One region of the Streptomyces sp. NPDC048185 genome, then DNA from elsewhere that is predicted to be linked to it. Evidence: riboswitches for the same ligand, from Rfam matches in the RefSeq annotation. Region 1 holds a riboswitch; each other region holds the start of a gene.
What was found. Region 1 has a riboswitch for cyclic di-AMP ahead of ACGF3H_RS21725 (NlpC/P60 family protein). Riboswitches for the same ligand answer to the same signal wherever they lie in the genome.

Region 1 (3,222 bases):
GAAGGACGACGTACCAGGCGAGGTCGAGCACGAGCAGGGCGACGGTCGCGTCGTGCAGCACCGCACTGTCGTCGTCGTTCCACAGGTACGTCCCGCCGTCGGCCGCGGCGAGCAGCTTGGCCCCCGCGAGCGCCGAGATGGCGAGCGCGCCGCCCGCGACCCAGTGGTCCCCGGCGCCGCGGGCCACTTGCCGCGGGTCGAAGCGGAACAGCGCGATGACGTAGAGCACGAGCCCCAGCCAGAACGGCACCAGCGCCACGTGCGCGAGCCAGGCCGTGGAGGTGGCCGCGGCCAGCGTGGCCCCCAGCACGGCCAGGCCCTCCGTGGCCACGCAGCCCAGGAACACCGCCCCCGGCATCCGCCGCTCCCAGTGCTGCACGACCACCAGCAGCAGCCCGGGCCACAGCAGCGCGGCCAGTGCCAGCAGCGCCGCCGCCAGGGCCGTCCAGCCGAGCAGCGAGAAACGGGTGCCCAGCACGGTCGTCGCGGCGACGGCCGTGAGCGCGCCCGGTGTCCCCGCCCGCGTCATCCACTTCGCCCGGTCGGACAGCAGCAGGGAGACGAAGTTCGCCGCGAGCGCCAGCCACGCGGCGCAGGCGAGCACCAGCGCGATGCGCGACAGCAGCTCGTGGTGGATCAGGTGCAGGCCGACCGACAGGATGCCGGTCGCCATCACCGCGGCCCCGGCCGCCGGCGGACGCTGCGCCCACCAGGCGCGCAGAGGGTGACTGGAGGCGGATGACATGGGTCGATGCTAGAGAGCGCCGTGCGTCAGGCCGGACGCACCACGCTGTGGATCGACGACTCGCCGTCGTAGAAGACCGACTCCTCGCGGACGTACGCACCCGGCTTCGGGGCGTGGATCATCATGCCGTTGCCGATGTAGATGCCGACGTGGCTGATGTCGTCGTAGAAGAAGACCAGGTCACCGGGTTGTGCCTGCGAGACGGAGACCGTCGTGCCGGCGTCGACCTGGTCGTAGGTGGTGCGCGGCAGCGTCACGTCCGCGGCCTTCCAGGCGGCCTGGGTGAGACCGGAGCAGTCGTACGAGCCGGGGCCCGTGGCGCCCCAGACGTACGGCTTGCCGATCTGGGCCCGGGCGAAGGCGAGCGCCTTCTCGGCCTTGGTGCCGTACGACGGGTCCGGCGCGGAGGAGCCGGTGCCGGTGCCGGTGCCGCCGGTGGCGGAACCGGACGAGCCGGTGGAGCCGGAGGAGCCGGAGGGGTCTGCCGGGGTGTCGCTCTCCTGCGGGGCGGCCTCCTGCTGCCGCTGCCGCTCCTCGGCCTGCTGCCGGGCCAGCTCGGCGGCCTTGCGGGCGGCCTCCTCCTGCTTCCTCCTCTCGATCGCCGCGAGCCGGGCCTTCTCCTCGGCGGTCAGCGTCGACAGCAGCTCGCGCGCGTCGGTGAGCTTCTTCTGGACCGTGGCCTTGGCCGTCCGCAGGTCGTTCTGCGAGTCGGTGAGCGTTTCAAGGCTCTCGGTGGCCTCCCGGCGCTTCTTCATCGTCTCGGACTGCTGGGTGACGTAGTCGTCGACCGCTTCCTTCTGGCGGCCGGTGAGCCGGTCCATCAGCTGGCTCCGGTCGACGTAGTCCTGCGGTGAGTCCGCGAGGAGGAAGGTCGCGGTCGACGGGATCAGGCCGCCCGTGCGGTACTGCGCGGAGGCGTAGGCGCCCAGCTCCTCGCGGGCCTCGTTGAGCTTTTGGGTGCGCTGGGCGACGTCGTCGAGGAGGGTGTCGACGCGCTCGCGCTGCTTCGCGGTCCTCTCCTTGGCCGCGTTGTACTTCTCGGTCGCCGACCCGGCCTGGCGGTAGAGGTCGTCGACCTTCTTCTCGACCTCTTCGAGGGTGGGCCGGTCGTCCGACGGCACGGCGTCGGACGTCTGGGACAGCAGGGCGACGGAGGTGAGGGCCGCCGTGGCGAGGGCGGGGGTCCGTATGCCTGCTACGCGCGTACCGGTGGGGCGCGACTTGCGGTGCGACGCCAAGGGAGGCGACTCCTTCCGTGCTCCGCCTACCGGGTTAGCTGTCGGGTTCGGGCGGTGGTTCGGAAGGATTGCCCTACGGCACCGCCCGTGGTGGGCGGGTGGCCGATTCACCCCAGGAATTCGGTGGGTCCCCGGCTCCGGACGCCGTGCGGCACGCCGGACTCGGCGGAGGCCGCGCGGCCCGGCGACGTTCGCCGGAAGGGGCGTGCGACCTGTCCCGCACCGTAGCCAACTCGTGTGGCGCCTGGGAAGGTTGCCGGGTGATATGCCCGATACATTTTCGTGACCTCCGGTGCGAGGGTCACTCCGTGTGATAGCGCCTGCTCCGAGAGCTCCGATCCCGGCGATGCCGGCCATTTTCCGGGGTGGCAGCCGGTTGTCGGTGGGGCACCCTAGACTCGGAGAGCGATGAGCAGCCTCTTTGACGAAAGCTTCCTGGCGAGCCTCCAGACCCCGCGCGGTCACGAGGAGGAACCCCCGCCGCCGCCCGAGGACGACCACGTGACGGAGCCGGTTCCGCACGATCTGTTCGGCGGGAAGTTCGACGCGCCGCCGGACCGGGACCCGTACTACCGGGACGGCGCCCCCCGCCCCGTCCTGGACCCGGCCGCGCTCCTGGAGGGGCTCAACGACAACCAGCGCGCCGCCGTCGTGCACTCCGGCTCCCCCCTGCTCATCGTGGCCGGTGCCGGATCCGGCAAGACCCGGGTGCTCACCCACCGCATCGCCCACCTGCTGGGAGAGCGGGGCGTCCACCCCGGGCAGATCCTCGCGATCACCTTCACCAACAAGGCCGCGGGCGAGATGAAGGAGCGCGTCGAGCAGCTCGTCGGCCCGCGCGCGAACGCGATGTGGGTGATGACCTTCCACAGCGCGTGCGTCCGCATCCTGCGCCGCGAGTCCAAGAAGCTCGGCTTCACGTCGTCCTTCTCGATCTACGACGCCGCCGACTCCAAGCGGCTCATGGCGCTGGTCTGCCGCGACCTGGACCTGGACCCGAAGCGCTTCCCGCCGAAGTCGTTCAGCGCGAAGATCAGCAACCTGAAGAACGAGCTGATCGACGAGGAGGACTTCGCCGCGCAGGCCGCCGACGGTTTCGAGAAGACCCTCGCCCAGGCCTACGCCCTCTACCAGTCGCGGCTGCGCGAGGCCAACGCGCTCGACTTCGACGACCTGATCATGACGACGGTCAACCTGCTCCGCGCCTTCCCGGACGTCGCCGAGCACTACCGCCGCCGC
Region 2 (3,222 bases), on a different contig from region 1:
CCCCGACACCCTCGACCTCTCCCGCCGGGACAGCCAGCACCTCGGATACGGCCACGGCATCCACTACTGCCTCGGGGCCCCGCTCGCCCGGCTGGAGGGGCAGACCGCGCTCGCCACGCTCCTCACGCGGCTCCCGGACCTGGCCCTCGCCGCGGATCCGGCCGAGCTGCGCTGGCGCGGCGGTCTCATCATGCGGGGGCTGCGCACGCTTCCGGTGTCCTTCACACCGGTCCCGTCGCCGCGCGAGAACGATCCGTCACCCACGCAAAGGTGACACGCGCTCACCTCTGTGATCTTCACGTGATCTGCGCGGCATGAACTTGTGACAAGCGATCATCTGCCTATACGTTCACGGATCAGCGTGGCGCCGAGCATCACTCGCCGCGCCGTCCCCGCTGTCTCGTGAAAGGTCGTCGCATGCTCTCCGGGAACGGTCGTCACCGTCGCCCCCGCCAGGCTCCCGCCCTGGTCGTCGCTGCCGGAGTCACCGGCTCCGCCATCGCGATCCCGCTCCTGGGGGCCACCGGCGCCCACGCGGCCGACGGAACGAACTGGGACCGGGTCGCCGAGTGCGAGACGGGCGGCGCCTGGAGCCAGAACAGCGGCAACGGGTACTACGGCGGCCTGCAGCTGTCCCAGGACATGTGGGAGCAGTACGGCGGTCTGAGCTATGCCTCGAGTGCCGACCAGGCGAGCCGCTCGCAGCAGATAGCCGTCGCCGAGAAGGTGCTCGCGGCCCAGGGCATCGCCGCCTGGCCGACCTGCGGCCTGCTCGCGGGGCTGGGCAACGACTCGGGAATCCTCGGCGGCGGCTCCGGCGGCTCGGGTGACGGGGCGTCGGCGGGGGAGGAGGGGGCGGATGCACCGGGTACGTCCGAGTCATCCGGTCTGACCGGTTCCACCGAGTCCGCCCCTGAATCGTCCTCTTCGGCGACCCCTTCTCCGTCCCCGTCGCGGCACCAGTCCCCGTCGCCCTCCGCCCCGGCCACGACTGATGCCGCGTCGGGCGCCGGGGACGAAACGACCAAGTCCGACACGTCCACCCCGTCCGGCACCCCGGCCGGCGGTGACGCGCAGGCGTCCGGCAGCGCGGGCGCCACCGCGTCGGACGGTGACGAGTCCGGCAAGTCGGGGCAGAGCGACGCCGCTTCGGGGCTCACCGGCACCGAAGAGCCCGCGACCGGCCGGCACCGCGGCGGGAGCGCGGAGGAGGGCGCCGTGGACGGCCGTACGGCGGACTCGTCGGGGCGGCACGCCTCGCGCGACGAGGAGGGCGGTCGCGGTCTCACGGACGGCTCGTACACCGTGCGTTCGGGCGACAGCCTGTGGGGCATCGCCGACTCCCTTGACCTCACCGGCGGGTGGCACGCCCTCTATGCCGACAACAAGGACGTCGTCGGCGCCGACCCGGACCACATCCTGCCCGGTCAGACGCTCACAGTCGGGGGCGAACCGGTGCAGAACCAGGGGTAGTTCGCGTCACGATTAGAGATCGTATGTCCGTTTTGGATCACGTGAGAGATAGGTCTCAGAAGCCGTGATCGTCTTTGAAAAACCGCGGAGCGCGTGCTTACGGTCATGACCGCTCGCCACCGCGGGCCCCGGCCGCCGCAACGCCGAATCCTGCCAGTGGCGGTACGGGAACAGTCGTCGCGTCAAGCGCCGCAGGCAGGAGCGGGGGACCCAAGGTAAGTGCCGCAACGGGCAGCGATCCGGAGCGGCTAGGGGTGGAGCCGAGTCCCGCAAGGGACCCGGCCGGGCAACTCAACCGGCCCGAACCCGACAGCTCACCTCGCAGGCGTCGGTGAGGGGATCAACCATGCTGTTTTCCGACAAGGGCAAGCACCGTCGTCCGTCCAAGGCCACCCGTGTCATCGCCGTCGCCGGCGTCACCGGTGCCGCCGTCGCCGCCCCGCTGATGGCGGCCGGCAACGCCTCCGCCGCCACCGCGTCCGAGTGGGACACCGTCGCCCAGTGCGAGTCCGGCGGCAACTGGTCCATCAACACCGGCAACGGCTACTACGGCGGTCTGCAGTTCTCGGCCTCCACCTGGGCCGCCTACGGCGGTACGCAGTACGCCTCGACCGCCGACCAGGCGAGCAAGACGCAGCAGATCGCGGTCGCCGAGAAGGTGCTCGCCAGCCAGGGCAAGGGCGCCTGGCCGGTCTGCGGCACCGGCCTGTCGGGCGCCGCGTACTCCGGCGGCTCCGGCGAGAGCCAGGACAGCGGCTCCTCGCAGTCCTCCGGCTCGCAGAGCCAGAGCAGCGGTTCCACGGCCGAGCGCTCCACCGAGCAGAAGGCCTCCCGCTCCTCCGAGCGTCCGGCCGCCAAGGCCGAGACCAAGGCCGAGAAGAAGACCGTCACCACCCCGACCGGCAAGAAGGTCGAGAAGGGTGACGGCGAGTACAAGGTCGTCAAGGGCGACACGCTCAGCTCGATCGCCGCGGAGCACCACGTCAAGGGCGGCTGGGCGAAGCTGTTCAAGCTGAACGACGACATCGTCGACGAGGCCGACCTGATCTACCCGGGCCAGCAGCTGCACCTCAAGTAAGCGGCGGCCCGCCCTGCTCCCGCCCCGGTGCGTGTTCCCCCGTACGCACCGGGGCGGGTTTTTCACGTCCGGGTCACGTCCCGGCGGCCGGGGGAGCCTCCCCGATTTCCGTGAACGGTCTTTGTTCCGTTCGGAAACAATTTACTCTCGGTTCTGTCCACCGGGTGGGCGACCGGCTGGCCGATCGCCCGGAGCCGGTTAGGCTCGTCCCGCAGAACCGCTGCGGTCCTCGCGGACCCGCGTCACACCGAAGCGTCACATTGAAGAAGGAGATGCTCGTGCCGTCCATCGACGTCGTCGTAGCCCGGGAAATCCTGGACTCCCGAGGCAACCCCACGGTCGAGGTCGAGGTCGGCCTCGACGACGGCAGCACGGGGCGTGCCGCCGTTCCGTCCGGCGCCTCCACCGGTGCCTTCGAGGCCATCGAGCTCCGTGACGGCGACCCCAACCGCTACCAGGGCAAGGGTGTCGAGAAGGCCGTTCTGGCCGTCATCGAGCAGATCGGCCCGGAGCTCGTCGGCTACGACGCCACCGAGCAGCGCCTGATCGACCAGGCCATGTTCGACCTGGACGCCACCGACAACAAGGGCTCGCTGGGCGCCAACGCCATCCTCGGCGTCTCCCTCGCCGTCGCCCACGCCGCCTCCGAGGCCAGCGACCTGCCGCTGTTC
Region 3 (3,222 bases), 190 kb from region 1:
CCGACGGCCTCGGTGAACTCCGGCTCCATGAACGGACTGCGCGGCGACCTCGACGCGGCGCGCAGCGCACGCCAGCGTTCCCTCTCCCCCTCGCCCAGCTCCTGCGGCCTGAACACACGTACACGTCCGCCGTTCAACCCGACCCCCCGATCAAGTCCCCCCTGGACAGAAGGAAGGTACCCCCGGGGCCGTCCGGAGGGTAGAAGGCAGAGCATGTTGTTGCCAACTGGTGCACAGGCCTTTAACCGCCTTTAGACGATGTTGTGTCAGGTTTCGGACACCTGCGAACGTCCTCGTGCGCATCCGGTCGTGGGTGAGTCGGACAGGTGCGGTGTCCGTATTCTCTGATCATGGACCGCACCGCATATGCCCTCGTCGCCACCGACCTCGACGGAACGCTGCTGCGCGGCGACGACACCGTCTCCGACCGGTCGCTGGCCGCGCTGGCACGGGTGGCCCGGGCCGGAGCCCGGCACCTGGTGGTGACGGGCCGCCCGGCACCGAGGGTGCGCTCCCTGCTCGACGGCCTCGGCTGCACGGGGCTCGCGGTGTGCGGACAGGGCGCGCAGGTGTACGACGCGGGCGCGCACCGGATGCTGTGGTCGGTCACCCTGGACCGGGAGCTGGCGGAGACCGCACTCGGCAAGATCGAGGCCGAGGTGGGGGAGGTGTACGCCGCGGTCGACCAGGACGGGGTCGACGGGCTGACCCTCATCGAGCCGGGCTATCTGATGCCCCACCCGACGCTGCCCGCGGTGCGCGTCGAGCGGCGCGACGAGCTGTGGAGCGCGCCGATCAGCAAGGTGCTGCTGCGCCATCCCGACCTGTCCGACGACGAGCTGGCGGCGACGGCGCGCGCGGTGGTCGGCTCGCTCGCGACGGTCACCATGTCGGGGCCGGGGACGGTGGAGCTCCAGCCGTGCGGGGTCACCAAGGCGACCGGTCTGGCGCTCGCCGCCGAGCACCTGGGGCTGAGCCGGCGGCGGACGATCGCCTTCGGGGACATGCCCAACGACATCCCCATGTTCCACTGGGCGGCCCGCGGGGTCGCCATGGCGGGCGCCCACCCCGAGCTCAAGGCGGTCGCGGACGAGGTCACCACGACGAACGAGGACGACGGCGTGGCCGTCGTCCTCGAGCGGATCTTCGGAGCCGACTAGATCCCGTCCGCCGAGGGGACCTGGTCACGGCTCATGGCGGGTACGGCTCAGTACGCGCTGAAGACGTTGTCGATCGAGCCGTACCGGTCGGCCGCGTAGTTGCAGGCGGCGGTGATGTTGGCGACCGGGTCGTACGAGTCCCAGGAGGTGCCGGCGACGTGGTACGCCTGGAAGGTCGGGTCGATCACCTGGAGCAGGCCCTTGGACGGGGTGCCGTTGATGGCGTTGATGTCCCAGTTGTTGATGGCGAGCGGGTTGCCGGACGACTCGCGCATGATGTTGCGGTGGATGCCGTCGTACGTCCCGGGGATCCCGTGCTGGGCCATGATGTCCAGCGACTCGCGGATCCAGCCGTCGAGGTTGTCCGGGTACGCCGTGGTCGCCGTGGTGGCGGCGGTGGTCGTGGCGGCCGGGGTGGCGGCGGACGCGGTGGCGGCGCCGATGAGCGGCAGGGCGAGCACGGCGGCGCCGGTGCCGGCGACGGCGAGCTTGCGGGCGAGGCGGCTGGTCCGGGCGTGACGGTTCTGACCGTTGGCAGGCATGTGTGTGTCCCTCTCCAACGCCTGCGAGGTGAGCTGTCGGGTTCGGGCGGGGAGGTGCCCGGCCGCGCCCTGACGGGCACGGCTTCACCCCGAGCCGCTCCGGTGGTGTCCGGCGCGGCGACTTACCTGGGTCCCCCGCTCCTGCCTGCGAGTGTCTCGAGTGGATGACTGTGTGCCGGGCGGTGGCAGGATTCGGCGTCCGCCTGACAGGCCGGGAACGTATGCGAGAGCACATGTCCGGAACAAGTGCAGGAATCACCCGACGTGCCTGTTGACCTTGGTCTGGGGGATTTGGGGTGCTTGATCCTTTGCGACTGCCAAGGCCCAACTCGCCTACGGGGCAAAGGGGTGGCGGGGGTCGTGACGGGGGTGCGGCGCGCGGGCCGGCGGGTGCGGCGGCGTGAGCCAACTCACGGGCCTCAACAAGGGCGGCAAATCGGGCATTAGGGCCAACTGGTGGCCAACCGGCCGCCGATGGCGGGCCGTTTGGGCGGGCGGCCGGGGCGGGGCTGTCCGCCGGGTGTGCGCGCCCTGTGCCGCGCTCCGCCGCCGACCGCGCGGCCCGGTGTCCCGTCGCCCTGCGCGGGCACCCGTTCGGGGCGGGGGAGCGGATGTCGAATGGGTGACGTTCTCGGGGTGCGGTCCGTTGGGAGGGGTGGTGGGATCTTCGGTGGCGGCTTTCGGCGTGCCGTGTCCTGTTTCGCACGTCTCTGGCGATGTCGATCGATATCCGCTCATATCACCTGATCAAAAACATACCGTGCATGATCCGATACCGACCGGCCTGTAACGGTGGGCGCTAGCGGTGATCGAAACGTGACCGGATACGCTGACTCGAGTGGTGGCAGCGACCTATCGACAAACCAGGTAATCGCCAGTAGACACCAGCAGACAGGAGATCCCTCGTGACCGTCGTCGGGCCGTTCGGGCTGAGCGTGCGGGACCAGGCTCTGGAAGCCGATGTCCAGACCGGATTGGCGGCCGTCGAGGAAGGGTTGCTTGAGGCAACCAAAAGCGAGGTGCCCTTCATCACGGAGGCCGCCCAGCACCTGGTGCGGGCCGGCGGCAAGCGGTTCCGGCCGCTGCTGGTGATGCTCGCCTCCCGGTTCGGCGACCCCTACGCGCCCGGCATCGTGCCCTCGGCCGTGGTCGTGGAGCTGACCCACCTCGCCACGCTCTACCACGACGACGTGATGGACGAGGCCGCCGTGCGCCGCGGGGTGCCCAGCGCGAACACCCGCTGGGGCAACTCGGTCGCCGTCCTCACCGGTGACTTCCTGTTCGCCCGTGCCTCCCAGATCCTCGCCGACCTCGGGCCCGAGGCCGTCCGGGTGCAGGCCCTCGCGTTCGAGCGGCTCGTCACCGGCCAGATCCTGGAGACGGCCGGACCGCAGGACGGACGGGACCCCGTCGACCACTACCTCGACGTGCTCGGCGGCAAGACGGGATCGCTGGTCGCGGTCTCCTGCCGGTTCGGCGCGATGATGTCCGGCGCCGACGAGACGGTCGTCGACGTGCTG
Region 4 (3,222 bases), on a different contig from region 1:
CAGGTGCTTGGCGGCGCCGCCCGCCCGGGGGCTGTCGACGGCCGTGCCGGGCCGGTACTTGCCCGTGAGGAAGCCGGCCGCGAGGGCGTAGTACGGAACGGCGGCCAGACCGGCCCGCTCGGCGAGGTCGCGCAGCCCGCCCTCGTACGTGTCCCGCGAGACCAGGTTGTAGTGGGGCTGCAGGGCCACGTACCGGGCGAGGCCCTCGCGGTCCGAGAACTCCAGGGACGCCGCGAGCCGCTCGGGGGTGATGTTGGAGGCGGCGATGTACCGGACCTTGCCCGCGCGCACCAGTTCGTCGAGCGCGCCGATGATCTCCTCGACCGGCACCTCGGGCTTGTCGAAGTGGGTGTAGTAGAGGTCGATGTGGTCGGTGCCCAGGCGGCGCAGCGAGGCGTCGGCGGCGGCCTTGATGTTGGCGGCGGACAGACCGGGGTACTCCGGGTGCTGGCTGACCTTCGTGGCGATCACGATGTCGGCGCGGTTGCCGCGGGTCGCGAGCCACTTGCCGATGAGGGTCTCGGACTCGCCGCCGCTGTTGCCCTCGACCCACGCGGAGTAGGCGTCGGCGGTGTCGACGAAGTTGCCGCCGGCGGCGGTGTAGGCGTCGAGGACGGCGAAGGAGGTGTCCTGGTCGGCGGTCCAGCCGAAGACGTTGCCGCCGAGGGAGAGCGGGAAGACCTCGAGGTCGGAGGAGCCGAGCTTGCGCAGAGAAGTCATGTCCTACGACAACAAGCGCACCGGAACCGGTCATTCCGAGGGTGCGGGGGCCGGACGCAAAGATCGCGCAAACCGGCAGCCCTGACGTCGGGGGGTCGCCGTCAGGACCGCCGGGATCCGAAGGTGGGCGCCTCTTCCGGGCGCCCGTGTCCTCAGGGGGTGAGGCCCTTGCCCTGCAGCCACGCGGCCGGGTCGACGCCGCCCTCGGCACCGCCGACGTGGACCTCGAAGTGCAGGTGCGGTCCGGTGACGTTGCCCGTGGCGCCCACGCGGCCGATGACGTCCCCGGTGCTGACCTTCTGGCCGACGCCGACGCTGATCGACGACTGGTGGCAGAACCACAGCTCGGTGCCGTCGTCCAGGGTCAGGATGGTGCGGTAGCCGTAGGCGCCCGCCCAGCCCGCCTCGGTGATCGTGCCGGTGTGGACGGCCTTGATGAGGGTGCCCGTGGGCGCGGCGAAGTCGAGGCCGGTGTGGTGGCCGGAGGACCACATGGACCCGGCCTGGCCGAAGGTCGAGGTGATCGTGTACGAGGAGGTCGGCAGCGTGAACTGCTTGGCCAGCTCGGCGAGCCGCTCGGCCTCGGCCTTCTTCGCGGCCTCCTCCTCCGCCTTCTTCTTGGCGGCGGCGGCCTTGGCCTCGGCCTCCTTCTCCGCCTTGGCGGCGGCCTCGGCGGCCTCCTTCTCGGCCTTGGCGGCGGCCTCGGCGGCGGCCTTGGTCTCGACCTGGACCTGCTGCTGCTCGGCCTGCTGCATGATGCGCGCCCGCAGGACCTCACCGGCGTCGGTGGTGCCCTCGGCGGTGTCGTCGGCGGTCATACCGATGCCGCTGAGCGGGGTGGCGGAACCCTCGGGCTCCGGCTCGTCGTCGGAGATGAGCGAGCCGACGTTCGGCAGATCGGGCATCGAGATGGACACCGGCGGCTTGCCGGTCTGCGCGCTGGCCATGCCGCCCGCTCCGACGGCCGCGATGACGCCGACGCCGAGGACGGTGGAGCTGCGGGCGAGCCCGCCGCGCTGCTTGGCGACACGGTGCCGGCCGCGTACCGGACGGATGGACTCCGCGGTGGGATTCCACTCCTCCCAGGGGCCCTCTTCGGCACGGTAGCCGTCGTAGCCGAAGGTTTCGGTGTCGTGCGTGCCGGGCACGAACGGGGCCTCGGGGGCAGGCCGGTTGGACGCCACGTGGGCGTACTCCTTTCCTTCCTTCCGCCTACCGGGTTAGCTGACGGGTTCGGAGCAGGAAGGTCTCCTACGCGCGTATACGCGCCGTGTAGCCACGGCGGCATACGCCCGATTCACCCCAAGTGGTGGTTCCCCGGTTCCCTCACGGGATTCGGCGCGTGCGCACGGAGCCGCCTTCTGTGACGGCTGGGACGACCGCGCTGCGTTATCGAACGTTAATAGACGCGAGGTGCTGATTCCAAGCCGTTCCGCTTGATCATTAGGGATACCGGCCGGGACGTACGCCTCATTGAGACACATATGGGGGCGAGTTGACCGCCTCTCAGGTCACGACTTCACATCACGCGTTTATGACGGTGTGTCAGTTGTTATGCGGAGGGCGGTCGTGCCGTCACCACCCGTGACGGCGATCGAGGGGGGTCGCCGCACCGCTCAGGCCCGGCGGCGGACGGCGAGCAGCGCCATGTCGTCCGTCGTGCCGCCCCCGGAGTGCTCGCGCACCTCGTCGGCGAGGGTTTCGAGCAGGTGGGCCGGGTGGCGGAAGACGCGGCCGGCCAGCCGCGCGTGGGGGTCGTAGAACCGGCCCTGGGCGTCACGGGCCTCGGACAGCCCGTCGGTGTACAGCAGCAGGGTGGCTCCGCCGGGAAGCCCGCTCTGCTGCGCCCGGTCGGGCCACACCCCGAGCTCGCCCATGCCGAGCGGCAGCGCGAACTCCCCGTCCTGCACCGGGTGCACGGTGCCGTCGGCGTGCAGCAGCAGCGGCGGCGGGTGGCCGCGGTTGACGACGCGGACGATGCCCTCGCCGTGCGGCAGTTCGGCGAGGACGGCGGTGGTGAACCCCTCGAAGGCGTCCAGCCCGTCCCGGCGGGTGCCCTCGCGCGCCAGCGCCCGCTCCAGCCGCTGCGCGACCGCCTCCAGCGTCGCCTCCTGCTCGGCGGCCTCCCGGAAGGCACCGATCACCACGGCGACGGCGGCCACCGCGCCCATGCCCTTGCCGCGCACGTCTCCGACGATGAGCCGCACGCCGCGGGCACTGTCCTGCACCGCGTACAGGTCGCCGCCGATGAAGGCGTCCGCCTGCGCCGCCTCGTAGCAGGCGGCGATCTCGAAGCCGCCGATCCGTTCGGCGGGCTCGGGCAGCACGGCGCGCTGGGCGGCCTCGGCGATCTCACGGGCGGAGGCGAGGCGCTCGTCGGTGCGGCGGACGAAGGCGTTCACGAAGACGGCGAGGGCGGCGACCGTCGCGATGGTGATCAGCTCGGTGAGCGAGTCCACGTAGTGGATGACGCCCTTGCCGAGCTGGAGCCCGATGACGGCG

Region 2: another riboswitch for cyclic di-AMP. It lies ahead of ACGF3H_RS20560 (transglycosylase family protein); the one in region 1 lies ahead of ACGF3H_RS21725 (NlpC/P60 family protein).
Region 3: another riboswitch for cyclic di-AMP. It lies ahead of ACGF3H_RS22675 (transglycosylase SLT domain-containing protein); the one in region 1 lies ahead of ACGF3H_RS21725 (NlpC/P60 family protein).
Region 4: another riboswitch for cyclic di-AMP. It lies ahead of ACGF3H_RS10635 (M23 family metallopeptidase); the one in region 1 lies ahead of ACGF3H_RS21725 (NlpC/P60 family protein).

What each region holds. Positions count from the first base shown of each region.
Region 1 is NZ_JBIDAN010000007.1:146,952-150,173, reverse strand. It holds gene ACGF3H_RS21730 (tellurite resistance/C4-dicarboxylate transporter family protein) at 1-745, opposite strand, end outside; gene ACGF3H_RS21725 (NlpC/P60 family protein) at 772-1,983, opposite strand; cyclic di-AMP (ydaO/yuaA leader) riboswitch at 1,992-2,161, opposite strand; gene pcrA (DNA helicase PcrA) at 2,392-3,222, shown strand, end outside.
Region 2 is NZ_JBIDAN010000006.1:412,954-416,175, forward strand. It holds gene ACGF3H_RS20550 (cytochrome P450) at 1-274, shown strand, start outside; gene ACGF3H_RS20555 (transglycosylase family protein) at 418-1,473, shown strand; cyclic di-AMP (ydaO/yuaA leader) riboswitch at 1,651-1,816, shown strand; gene ACGF3H_RS20560 (transglycosylase family protein) at 1,820-2,551, shown strand; gene eno (phosphopyruvate hydratase) at 2,830-3,222, shown strand, end outside.
Region 3 is NZ_JBIDAN010000007.1:333,322-336,543, reverse strand. It holds gene ACGF3H_RS22685 (GNAT family N-acetyltransferase) at 1-116, opposite strand, end outside; gene ACGF3H_RS22680 (HAD family hydrolase) at 351-1,160, shown strand; gene ACGF3H_RS22675 (transglycosylase SLT domain-containing protein) at 1,208-1,702, opposite strand; cyclic di-AMP (ydaO/yuaA leader) riboswitch at 1,706-1,910, opposite strand; gene ACGF3H_RS22670 (polyprenyl synthetase family protein) at 2,608-3,222, shown strand, end outside.
Region 4 is NZ_JBIDAN010000003.1:17,693-20,914, forward strand. It holds gene ACGF3H_RS10630 (aldo/keto reductase) at 1-720, opposite strand, end outside; gene ACGF3H_RS10635 (M23 family metallopeptidase) at 873-1,904, opposite strand; cyclic di-AMP (ydaO/yuaA leader) riboswitch at 1,916-2,071, opposite strand; gene ACGF3H_RS10640 (PP2C family protein-serine/threonine phosphatase) at 2,337-3,222, opposite strand, start outside.